2 regions of the Lapillicoccus sp. genome follow, and region 2 is predicted to be linked to the other one. Evidence: predicted binding sites of a transcription regulator. Region 2 holds the regulator's gene; the other holds the start of a gene.

Region 1 (6,177 bases), on a different contig from region 2:
GGGTGAGGCCGGGCCGGGCATCCACCCAGTCGTCCAGCCGCGCGGACAGTGCGGCGTCGGCGTCCTGCCAGGCGCGCAGCCACTCGAGGTCGGTGTCGGTCGGGGGGACGTCCCGGTCGACCTCGGGGACGGCGTCGAGGTGGCGCGCGACGTGAGCGGGGTCGGTGACGATGCCGCCGGGTCCCGGCGCGGCGAGGACCTCGAGGTCCTCGCGGGAAATGAGCGCGGTGACCGGCCGCGACAGGGTGGGGTGGCCGAGGACGACGACCCGCTCGATGCCGGCGGCCAGCGCCGTGGCGAGCAGCAGGCGGTAGGTGCGGATCGCGTTTGCTCCCACCCGGGCCCCCGAGGTGGGCTCGGCGAGCAGCGGCCAGCCGGCCCGCTCGGCGAGGATCCGGGCGGGCGAGCCGGCGTCGTCACCCGCGACGACGACCGTGCGCGGACCCCGGGCGAGGACCTCGGCGCCGGGCGCGGATCCGCCGGGGCCGACGCCCGGGCCGGATCCCCGGGCCGACCTCGCTCCCGTCTCGGACCCCGACTCAGGGCTCGGAGCATCGCGGTTCCGTGCCGGAGAAGGGCGATCCGTCGATCCGGGAGCGGGCCACCAGGGGGCGTGCTCCGAGTCGGGGCCGCCGGGCAGCAGCGGCGGCGTGAGCTGGAGGTTGAGCTGGGACGGGCCCTCGCGGCGGCAGGCCGCCAGCACCGCGGCCTCGAGGGCGTCGTCCGACGTGTCAGGGGTCAGGTCTGTGCAGGGCGCAAAGGTCCCGAATATCCCGGCCTGCGCGGTCGTCTGGTTGGCCCCGCTGCCGCGCAGGTCGTCGGGGCGGTCGGCCGACACGACGACGACCTTCCGCCCGCTGTGGTGCGCCTCCATCACGGCGGGCAGGAGGTTGCCGACCGCCGTTCCCGACGTGGTCACCACGGCCACCGGGCGGCGCGAGCCGGTCGACAGCCCGAGGGCCAGGAAGCCGGCGGTGCGTTCGTCGATGCGCACGTGCAGCCGCACGTCGCCAGCGACGTCCGCGGCATACAGGGCGATGGCCAGTGGGGCCGAGCGCGAGCCCGGGGCGAGCACGATGTCGCGCACGCCCGCCGCCGCGAGGGTAGTGAGCAGGCGCACCGCACGCTCGGAGGAGGTCACGACCCCCGAGTATGCCGTGCTTCAGCCGCCTCCCCGGTCCCGCGCCGGCCCGACGTCGGCTGGCGACGGTGAAGCGCCGACCGGTGTGGCGGGGCTGCTCGATCTCGTCGACGGGGGCTGGCGCTCGCCCAAGGCCCGGCAACCGCCGGTCCGGGGGCTGCGGGGTATGCCGCGTGCCGAGGATGTATCTGATCCCCACCCGGGTGCGTCCTGCAGGATATGCGTCATGTCCCGCTCAGCGCCGTCCGCGACGGCCGGCGCCCCGACCGAACCGACCCACCCGACCGACCCGACCGCCGGGGCAGCCGTGCACTGCCGATGGGGAGCGGCAGCCGCTCCGGACGGCCGGCGGCGTCCCTCGGCCGAGCGGTCGACGCGCTCGACGTGGCGCTGCTCGAGACGATCCTGCTGGACACCACCGGCTCGACGGCCGGGCTGGACGCCGTCCCCGCGGGGCCAGGCCTGGCTCGGGTCTCCCTGTCCGGACCAGCCCAGCAGCTCGTGGCCCGCGTGGTCCTGGCGGGTGACCTGCTGACCGCCGAAACCTGGCTGCGGGCGCTGGCGCCGACCCTGGTGGCCGAGGTCCTTGCCGTCGTCGGCGAGGACTGGCTTGCCGAAGCCGAGATCGGGGTCGAGCTGATGGCCGCGGGACGTCTGGACGACCTGTCAGAGCTGGTCCGGTCCGTGGAGAGGGGCCCCGTGCTGGTGGACACCCTCACCAGCATCGGCGACCTGCTGGCGCCGACGGTGCTCTCCCCGGCCTTCGTCGCCATCACCTGAGCGGGCTCCCCCCGGCCCGCTTGACCAGCCGCCGCTGAGCGCGTCCCGCATGGGGACGAACTTCGCATCGGACTCGGCCACCTCGGACTCGGGTTCCGACCCCGCGACGATGCCGCAGCCGGCATAGATCCACAGCGCGGTCGCCGCGTCGTCGACGAACTGGCCGCAGCGCAGCGCGATGCCCCACTCGCCGTCACCCGTCGCGTCCATCCACCCGACCGGCCCGGCGTAGCGTCCACGGTCCATGCCCTCGAGCTCGGCGATGAGCGCGACGGCGTCCGTCGTGGGAGTCCCGCCCACGGCTGCCGACGGGTGGAGCGAGGCGGCCAGGGCCAGGGAGGAGGCGTCGTCCGAGCTGACGCCGGCGACGTCCGTGGCGAGGTGCATGACGTTGCTCAGGTGCAGGACGAAGGGAGACTCGGGCACGTTCATCGACGAGCAGTGCGGGGCGAGGGCCTCGGCGACGGAGCGGACGGCGTACTCGTGCTCCTCGAGGTCCTTGCTCGAGCGCGCGAGCGAGCCGGCGAGAGCGAGGTCCTTGCCGTCGTCACCGGTGCGGCGGATCGTCCCGGCGAGCACCCGGGACGTCACGAGCCCCTTGTCGCGTCGCACGAGCAGCTCGGGGGTCGCTCCGACCAGCCCCCCGACCGAGAACGTCCAGGTGTTGTCGTAGCGCTGCGCGAGCTGGCGGAGGATCCACCGCGCGTCGACGGGCGAGGACGCCTCTACGCAGAGGTCGCGGGCGAGGACGACCTTGTCGAGGTCTCCGCGGGTGATCCGGGTAACCGCCTCGGCGACCACGCCGGCCCACTCGGTCGGGGAGAGCGCACCGTCGGAGAAGGACACGTCGTCCGGGGCCTCGGGCGGCGTCGTGGGGCCGACGACCGGGATCGGCCGCAGCTGCGGGTCCCGACTGGCCGTCGTGAGCCACCACCGGCCGCCACGGTGCCCGACGACGACCTCGGGGACGATGAACAGGGCCGCCTCCGCCGAGTCGTCGGCGAAGGGCACGGAGCCGAAGACCACGGGACCCGTGCCGGGGAGGCCGACCTCGTCCCGCACGACCGCGTGGCGGGCCGCGTTGCCCCACCAGGCCTGCGCCTCGGTGAACCGTTGCGGACCCCGCGCCGTGAAGGTCTCGGCCCGACCCCAGCCGACGAGTCCCTCACCGCGCCGGACCCAGGAAAGGATCTCGTCCGGGCCGAGCCCGCTGGGGATGAGTCCCAGGAGGGCGCCGGGGTCCTCGCAGGCCACGGTGCGCACCACGAGCGGCGCCCCGACGGGCGGCGCGGCGAGTTGCCGGTTGAGCGGGTCGGGCACCGGCTCGGGGTGCGGCTGCGGGAGCGTGGACATCGCGATCATGCTACGACTGACGACCGGGCATCCCGCCATGGATGTGGCCGGTCCCGCACCGGCGGTGCCGCTCCCGGATGGGCCTGCCGGACCCGGCACCCCAGCCGCGTGCGCCAGCGGGAGGTGCCGCCACGGCATACCGGAGGGTGAGCGAGGATGGGCACATGACCCGCGCCAGCCTCGACAAGCTCCCCTCGGACGTCGCGCAGATGTTCGACGAAGTCGCCGCGAAGTACGACCTGACCAACGACGTCCTGTCCCTCGGTCAGGACCGGTGGTGGCGTCGGGCGACGGTCAGGGCCGTCGGTGCCCAGCCCGGCGAGACCGTCCTGGACATCGCCGCCGGCACCGGCACGAGCTCCGAGCCCTTCGCCGACGCTGGCGTCAACGTGGTCCCCGGGGACTTCTCGCTCGGGATGCTGAAGGTGGGCCGACGGCGCCGGCCGGACCTCGGGTTCACTGCAGCGGACGCGATGCGCCTGCCCTTCGCTGACGGCTCCTTCGATGCCGTGACCATGTCGTTCGGGCTGCGGAACGTCTCAGACCCCCTCGGCGCCCTCGTCGAGTTCCACCGCGTCACCAGGCCCGGAGGGCGGCTCGTCGTGTGCGAGTTCAGCCAGCCGGTGAGCCCACCGGTGCGCGGGGTCTACCTGAACTACCTCATCCGGGCGCTGCCGGCGATCGCCCGCCGGGTCTCGTCCGACCCCGAGTCCTACGTCTACCTCGCGGAGTCGATCCGGGAGTGGCCGGACCAGCGCGAGCTGGCCCGATACCTCGAGGCGGCCGGCTGGGGCGACGTGTCCTGGCGCAACCTCACCGGCGGCATCGTCGCCCTCCACCGCGCTGTCAAGGACTGACCCTATCGGAGTCGGGGGAGTCCGGGGGGAGTCGGGGCGGCGTCGTCGCAGCGGAGGATTACACTTCGACACAAGTTCGTGAACCTCTTCACAAGCAGGCAGGTAGAGCCAGGACCATGAGCACCGAGACCGCCCCCGAGGCCTCCATGGGCCCCCCGACGCCCCCTGCGCGGGGGGAGTCCGCCGACGTGATCGTCGTCGGCGCGGGCCCCGGTGGCGCCGCGACCGCCGCCTACCTCGCGATGAGCGGTCTCGACGTGCTCCTGCTCGAGAAGACCCGCTTCCCCCGCGAGAAGGTGTGCGGTGACGGGCTGACGCCCCGAGCCGTCCGCGAGCTGGTCACCCTGGGCATCCCCACCCCCGAGGACGACGGCTGGATCAAGAACCACGGCCTGAGGATCATCGGCGGGGGCATGCGGCTGCAGCTCGACTGGCCCGACAACGCGGACTTCCCGCCCTACGGCCTGGTCCGGACCCGGATGGACTTCGACGACATCCTCGCCCGCCACGCGGTCAAGCACGGCGCCCGTCTCCTCGAGGCGACCAACGTCGTCGGCCCGATCACCGACGGGTCCGGCGCCATCGTCGGCGTGCGGGCCAGGGCGGTCGACGAGCAGGGCCGTTCCGGCGGCCCGGAGATCGGCTACCACGCGCCGCTCGTCATCGCCGCCGACGGCAACTCCTCGCGGCTGTCCCTGGCGATGGGCCGCGAGAAGCGGGACGACCGCCCCATGGGCGTCGCGGTCCGCACCTACTACACGTCACCGCGCCACGACGACGACTACCTCGAGTCCTGGCTCGAGCTGTGGTCCCAGGACCCGTCCGGCAACCGCGTGCTCCTGCCCGGCTACGGCTGGATCTTCGGGGTCGGCGACGGCACGTCCAACGTCGGGCTCGGCATCCTCAACACCTCCAAGGCGTTCGGAACGGTCGACTACAAGGACGTCATGCGGAGCTGGGTCGCGACCATGCCGCCGGAGTGGACCTACTCCGAGGAGACGATGGTCAGCCCGATCCGGGGGGCCGCTCTGCCGATGGGCTTCAACCGGCAGCCGCACTACGCCAAGGGCCTCATGCTCGTCGGCGACGCCGGCGGGATGGTCAACCCGTTCAACGGTGAGGGCATCGCCTACGCCATGGAGTCCGGTCGGCTCGCTGCGGAGGTCGTCGCCCAGGCCTTCGCCCGACCCGACGACGCCGGCCGTGAGCGGGTCCTGCAGTCCTATCCCCGGGTCATGAAGGACGCTCTCGGCGGCTACTTCACCTTGGGGCGCTGGTTCGCCAAGGCGATCGGCAACCCCGAGGTGATGCGCCTCGCGACCACCTACGGCCTGCCGCGCACGACCCTGATGAAGTTCCTCCTCAAGGTGATGGCCAACCTGCCCGAGCAGCACGGCGGGCGGGCCGACGACCGGCTCATCCATGCCCTCTCCTCGATGGCGCCCAACGCGTGAGCGCCATCGCCACGGGCGCCCATAGGATGGGCCCGAGCGGCCCGGAAGGCGCCTGCGTGCCCGAAAACTGGAACGTGACCGAGAACCGGAAGGGGATCACCGGATGACGAACCCGTATGTCCCGTTGTTGATGCTCCTCGGCCTCGGCGCCGCGTTCGCGGTCCTCTCGGTCGGCACCAGCCTCGTCGTCGGGCCGAAGCGCTACAACCGGGCCAAGATGGAGGCCTACGAGTGCGGCATCCAGCCGACGCCGCATGCGGTGGGTGGCGGTCGCGTCCCGGTCAAGTACTACCTCACGGCGATGCTGTTCATCGTCTTCGACGTGGAGAGCATCTTCCTCTATCCGTTCGCCGTGGCGTTCAACCAGCTGGGACTGTTCGCGCTTCTCGAGATGGTCCTGTTCATCCTCACCGTCTTCGTCGCGTATGCCTATGTCTGGCGCCGCGGCGGTCTCGAGTGGGACTAAGGAAGGGCACCCCTCATGGGTATCGAAGAGAAGCTTCCCGCCGGGTTCCTCCTGTCGACGGTCGAGGGCATGGCCGGCTACATGCGCAAGAGCTCGATGTGGCCGGCCACGTTCGGCCTCGCCTGC
Region 2 (6,177 bases):
ATGCCGACGAGGTTGCGCACCGTCGAGCTGGAGGTGAAGAGCACCGCGTCGAACGTGCCGGACTTGATCGCGTCACGCACCTCGGCGGCGGGCGGCGCAGCCCGGACCGTGCGATAAGCCGTCACGTCGTCGACCTCCCAACCCATCTCGACGAGCCCTGCCACCAGGGTGTCGGTGGCGATGTCCGCGCGCGGCAGGAAAATCCGGTTGATGGGGTCAAGCACGGCATCGAACTCCGGCCACTCGGCGAGCAGGCCCGCAGCAGACTGGTCCTCGGACGGCACGAGGTCGGGCACGATGCCCCAGTCGCGCAGCGCCTGGGCCGTGACCCCTCCGACGGCGGCGATCTTCAGCCCGGCGAAGGCGCGGGCGTCGAGCCCGAACTCGTCGAACTTCTCCCGCACCGCACGGACCGCGTTGACCGACGTGAAGCCGATCCACTCGTAGCGCCCGGTGACGAGGCCCTTGATCGCCCGCTCCATCTGCTGCGGCGTGCGCGGCGGCTCGACCGAGATCGTCGGGACGACGTCCGCGTTGGCGCCGTAGGACGCGAGGCGCTCGATCGTGGCGGTGGCCTGGTCCTTGGTCCGGGGGATGAGGACGTTCCACCCGAAGAGCGGCTTGGTCTCGAACCAGGACAGCTCCGCGCGCAGCGCGACGTTGGGGCTGACGATGGCGAGCGACGGAAAGTGCACCTTCGTCGCGCGCAGCAGCCCGGCCACCTCGGCGAGCGTCGTCGTGTGGGTCACCTGCTGGGTCGTCGTACCCCGCTCGGTGAGGGCGACCGGCGTGTCACCCGCGCGGCCGGCGGCCAGCAGGTCGGCAAGGGCGTCGGCCAGCGTCTCGGGCACCCCCAGGATCACGACCGTCACGTTCGCCGCGACAGCCGTCGACCAGTCGTGCTTGCGGTCGCCGGCACTGACGACGAGCACCGCGCTGGCGTGCTGCGAGGTGAGCGGCACCCCGGCATACGTCGGGACTGCGGTGACCGCGGACACACCGGGGACGACGTCGAAGCGGATGCCGGCCTTGTGCAACGCCATCGCCTCCTCGGCGAACCCGTTGAACATCGCGGGGTCACCGTCCATGAGGCGCACGACGAGCCCGTCCTCGCCGCGGGCCTTCGCGGCGCGCACGAGCAACTTGGCCCGCGAGGCGCGGGTCAGCTCCTCACCGTGCTCGCCGTGGCCGGCGTCGACGATCTCGACGTCGGGCCGCGCGTGTCGCCGGACCATGTCGCCCCGGTTGACCTGGTCGATGACGACCGTGTCGGCGGCGGCCAGGTAGTCCCGCGCGCGCAGTGTCACCAGGCCGGGGTCGCCGGGACCTGCGCCGACGAAGGCGACCCGTCCGGCTGGTTTGCCGGCGGTCTTGCTCTGGGCAGTGGTGGGGGTCACGAGACGGGCTCCCGGTCTTGAGGGGTGGATTCGGTGCTGAGGGCGGCCTTCGGTCTGGGTATGCCGTCGGGCGGCGGGGGTGGGTGGCAGCCCAGCTCGTGGGCGCCGTCCTCGAGGAGGGTCTCGGCGAGGCGCCGGCCGAGGTCGGCGGCCCCTTCGACGGGCCCGACGACGGACCGGCGCAGCTCGTCGGAGCCGTCCTCCGACCCGACGAACGCCCGCAGGGAGAGCTCGAGGCCGACCTCTCCCTCGACGACCTCGGCCAACGCTCCGACGGGCGCGGTGCAGCCCGCCTCGAGCACGGCCAGCACGGCTCGCTCGGCGGTGACGCAGGCGCGGGTCTCGGGGTCGTCCAAGGTCTCGAGGAGGTCGACGACGTCGCGTCGGTCGGTGCGGCACTCGACCGCGAGTGCGCCCTGGCCCGGGGCCGGGAGCATCTGCAGCGGGTCGAGCGTCTCGGTGACGTCGTCCAGCCGGCCCAGGCGTTGCAGACCGGCGCGGGCGAGGACCACGGCGTCGCACGCCCCGGAGTGAACGAAGCGGATGCGGGTGTCGACGTTGCCGCGGATGGGCCGCACATCCAATCCGAGGCCGAGGGCGTTGAGCTGCGCGGCACGGCGCGGCGAACCCGTGCCGATGACGGCGCCTGTGGGGAGCTCCCCGAGGGTCAGACCGTCACGGGCGACGAGGACGTCGCGCGGATCCTCGCGCGCTGGGATCGCGGCGATCACGAGACCGGGTTCCGGGGTCACGGGCAGGTCCTTGAGAGAGTGGACGGCGAGATCGATCTCGCGATTGATCAATGCCCGCCGGATGGCCGCGGCAAACACTCCCGTCCCACCGATCGACGTCAGGTGCTCCGCCGACACGTCGCCGTGAGTCGTGATCTCGACGAGCTCGACGTCGTGCCCGGCGGCGCGGAGCCGGTCGGCCACCCACGTCGACTGGGTGGTGGCCAGGGCGCTGCGACGGGTGCCGAGGCGGAGGGTGGTCATGCGCCGTCACCGCCGTCGGGGCCGGTGAGCGTGGGCCCGTCCGGAGGGACCGACACCGTCGCGACCTCGTGGGGGTCGAGGTCGAAGAGCGCACGCAGGGCAGCGGCGTAGTCACCGCCGGCTCCCCCGCTCGTCAGCTCCTTGATCCGGACCGTCGGGGTGTGGAGGAGCTTCTCCACGATGCGGTGCACCGTGCGCTGCACCTCGGAGCGTGTTGCCGCGTCGAGACCCGGCAGCTTCTGGTCCAGGCGACCCAGCTCGGCGTCGACGACGTCGGCGGCCCGCGAGCGCAGCGCCGCGACCGTGGGAATGACGGACTTGGCGATCCGGCCGGTGAGATAACTGGCCACCTCACCCGTGACGAGGTCGCACACCGCCGCGACCTCGGGGAGGGTCGCCGTAGACGACTCGGCCGCGAGTCGGGCGCCGAGCTCGGCCAGGCCGATGAGGTAGACGCCGGGCAGGTCGCCGGTGGCCGGGTCGACGTCGCGAGGCAGCGCGAGGTCGAGGAAGACCTGGGTTCGGGCCCCGTCGCCGGCTCGGGCCCGGGCGACCTGGTCCGCCGTGATGAGGTGGCCGAGGGCCCCGGTCGAGCTGATGATGATGTCAGCGGCGGCGATGGCTGCGTCGAGCTCGGCGAGCGGCCGCGCGCTACCCCCGGCGTCGTCGGCCAGCCGATGCGCCTTAGCGGTTGTGCGGTTGACGACGGTCAGCTCCCCGACACCGCGGCGCGCTGCGGTGGCCGCCGCGAGGCTGCTCATGCCGCCCGCCCCGACGACGAGCACGTGAGCCCCGGCCAGCGGGCCGACGATCTCGACGGCGCCATCCAGGCCGGCTTCGACGAGCGAGTGGCTCACGGTGTCGATCGCGGTCTCGGCGTGGGCGCGCTTGCCCACCCGCAGGGCTTGCTGGAAGAGCGAGTTGAGCGACTCTCCCGCAGTGCCGGCGTGCTGGGCGCTGCGCAGGGCGGTGCGCATCTGGCCGAGGACCTGGGCCTCACCGACGGCCATCGAGTCGAGCCCGGAGGCGACGGAGAAGGCGTGGGCGACCGCACGGTCCTCGTAGTGCACGTAGAGGTGGGCGCTGAGGTCGCCCAGGGCCACCCCGGACGAGGCCGCGAGCGACTCGCCGATCGCCGCGACGGCGCCGTGGAAGGTGACGGCATCGGCATACACCTCGAGGCGGTTGCAGGTGGCCACGACGACGGTCTCCGATACCGCATCAGAGGCACGCACCCTGGCCGCGAGGTCGGCGCTGCTCGCGCGGGCGACGGCCTCGAGCAGGCTCATGGGGGCCGTGTGGTGGGACAGGCCGATGACCAGGACGCTCACTGGGCCAGCCCCAGGTCGGCGTCGAGGCTCTTCTGCTGCTCGTGGAAGGCGAGGACGTGCAGCTCCGTCGCGAGGTCGACACGGCGCACGTTGACGTCGGGCGGCACGACGAGGACCACGGGCGCGAAGTTGAGGACCGAACGGATGCCGGCAGCGATGAGCGCGTCACACACCTGCTGCGCCGAGGCGGCCGGAGTGGCGATGACCCCGAGCGAGAGGCCCTCAGCCTCGGCCAGCAGGGCCAGCTCGGTCATCGGCGAGACCGGGACGTCACCGACGTGCTCACCGGCGAGGGAGGGGTCCTCGTCGAAGAGCGCTGCCACGTGGAAGCCCCCGATGGCGAAGCCGGAGTATGCCGCGAGGGCGCGGCCGAGATTGCCCATGCCGACGATGGCGACGGGCCAGTCCTGGGTGAGACCGAGGGCCCGGGAGATCTCGACGGCCAGGTGCTCGACCTCGTAGCCCACGCCCCGCACGCCGTAGGAGCCGAGGTGGCTCAGGTCCTTGCGCAACTGGGTGGACCGGACGCCGGCCGCGGTCGCAAGCTCCTCGGACGAGACCGAGGAGATGCCGCGTTCCGCGACGTCGGTGAGCGCACGCAGATATCCCGGCAGCCGGGCAACCGTCGCGTCGGGGATCTCTCGACGGATGGCGGGGTCGGCGGACACGGTGGCTCACCGGCTCCTTTCACTGTGGGCCGGACCTGGGTGGACTGGACGCCATCCGGGAGGGGCTGGAGCGCATGGATAAGAGCCCAGCGTAAGCGTTTGTGAACGCAGGCACAAAGTGGTGACCGGCCGCAGCAGGCGCCCTCTGGGCAGGCTGCCGTTCAGGCGTCGGGGCTCACGTGATCGGTCTCACACAACCGGATCCGTCGGGTCAGGCCAGCGCCGTCCTCAAGCGGTCCTCCGAAACCCGCCAGAAGTCATGCGGCGCACCGTCCACGAGCGTCACCGGGATCTGCTCCCAGTACTGCTCGCGCAGCGCCTCGTCGTCATCGATCGAGCGCTCCTGCCACGTCACCCCGAGGTCATCGGCCACCCGCGACACCACCGCTCGCGCGTCGTCGCACAGGTGGCACCCTTGGCGGGTGATGAGCGTGATCCGGGGCATGGGCACGGGTCCAGTGTCCTCGACACGGCCGCCGACGTCACTCCGGGCCGGGTGATTGTCGAGGACACCTGACAAGGTCAGACGGATAGGTGACAATGAGGCGGGTGGCTCCCTTCCCCGTGGTGCGGATGCCCGCTCGCTCGATAGCGGATGCGGCGTTCGGAGTGCCCCGCGGAGCCGGAGCGGTGACAGGGCGTGCCAGCGGCTTCGTCGACCGTGGGGTGGCTTCGGCGGCCCGGCGCTTCCTCGCGGACCTGCGCGTCGCCCTCAGCGTCTCCGACCCGGCCGGCGCCCCCGGTTCCGCCAGGTCCGGGCCCAAACCGGAGGGCCGGTCGTCGAGGGGGTTCGGGCCCGGTGGCGACCCGCACGACCTCGAGCGGGTCGAAGCCCTGGTCGCGCTGGCCCAGCAGGGCGACGCCGACGCGTTCGGTGTGCTCTACGAGCGCTATGTCGGCGCCGTCTACCGATACGTCTACGTCCGGGTGGGCTCAAGGCAGACGGCCGAGGACCTCACGTCGGAGACCTTCGTGCGGGCCCTGCGCCGGATCGACAGCTTCTCCTGGCAGGGCCGCGACATCGCCGCCTGGTTCATCACCATCGCCCGCAACCTCGTCACCGACCGCGCGAAGTCCGCCCGCTTCCGTTTCGAGGTGACCACCGCGGAGATGCTCGACGCGGACGATGGCCTGGACGGGCCGGAGGCCGAGGTCCTGGCTCGCTTGCGTGACTCCCGACTCCTCGAGGCGATCCGCACGCTCAAGCCCGAGCAGGCCGAGTGTCTCGTCCTACGTTTCCTTCATGGCCTGTCAATCATCGAGTGCGCCGAGATCCTCGGCACGACGGAGGGCGCCGTCAAACAGCGACAGCTGCGCGCGCTGCGGTCCCTGCGGAGGGTGCTCGGTGACGATGCCCCCTGATCCGACGGGCGCTCCGCGCACCGTCGCCGGCCCGGTCCCCGTGACACCCGCGTCCGCATCTCGTTCTCACGGTGGGAGCGTTCTCTGCGCTACAGCGCTGCCAGCACGTGCGCGAAAATCTCGCGGGAGGGAGGTGTCGCGGTGGCCTTCCTGACCCGCACCGCCGACCTGCTCCAGGACGCCCTCCAGGGCAGCGGCGACGTTGACCCGCGGGTGAGCGGCCTCGTCCCCACGGCTCAGGTGCTCGCGTCGATCTCCGTCGTGGTGGCCCCCGACCCCGACTTCGTCTCCACGCTCGGCCTCCGACTGCAGGCCGAGGCGGCCGCACTCGCGCAGGCCAGCCCGGCCGCCGGCGCCCGAGCGCGGACCGAGTCCCGGAAGCCGGTCGTCGTCGTGGTCGGTCGGGGACTGCCCCGTCTCCTCG

The links. Region 2 encodes Rex, which represses fermentation and respiration genes when NADH is low (regulators of the CRP and FNR family bind a similar motif). Its sites were predicted from a motif close to CTTGTGAANNNNTTCACAAG; they were not measured.
Region 1: ACLL9L_RS00540 (geranylgeranyl reductase family protein) is a predicted target of Rex. The motif match lies at 4,207-4,226, and genes of this name have one in related genera.

What each region holds. Positions count from the first base shown of each region.
Region 1 covers NZ_JBKJPP010000007.1:22,979-29,155, forward strand. The annotation lists gene menD (2-succinyl-5-enolpyruvyl-6-hydroxy-3-cyclohexene-1-carboxylic-acid synthase) at 1-1,141, opposite strand, end outside; gene ACLL9L_RS00525 (hypothetical protein) at 1,460-1,921, shown strand; gene ACLL9L_RS00530 (isochorismate synthase MenF) at 1,808-3,274, opposite strand; gene ACLL9L_RS00535 (demethylmenaquinone methyltransferase) at 3,439-4,131, shown strand; gene ACLL9L_RS00540 (geranylgeranyl reductase family protein) at 4,248-5,585, shown strand; gene ACLL9L_RS00545 (NADH-quinone oxidoreductase subunit A) at 5,689-6,051, shown strand; gene ACLL9L_RS00550 (NuoB/complex I 20 kDa subunit family protein) at 6,067-6,177, shown strand, end outside.
Region 2 covers NZ_JBKJPP010000004.1:499-6,675, reverse strand. The annotation lists gene ACLL9L_RS00205 (uroporphyrinogen-III synthase) at 1-1,397, opposite strand, end outside; gene hemC (hydroxymethylbilane synthase) at 1,394-2,392, opposite strand; gene ACLL9L_RS00195 (glutamyl-tRNA reductase) at 2,389-3,723, opposite strand; gene ACLL9L_RS00190 (redox-sensing transcriptional repressor Rex) at 3,720-4,391, opposite strand; gene ACLL9L_RS00185 (glutaredoxin family protein) at 4,603-4,836, opposite strand; gene ACLL9L_RS00180 (sigma-70 family RNA polymerase sigma factor) at 4,941-5,753, shown strand; partial or broken gene ACLL9L_RS00175 (hypothetical protein) at 5,895-6,177, shown strand, end outside.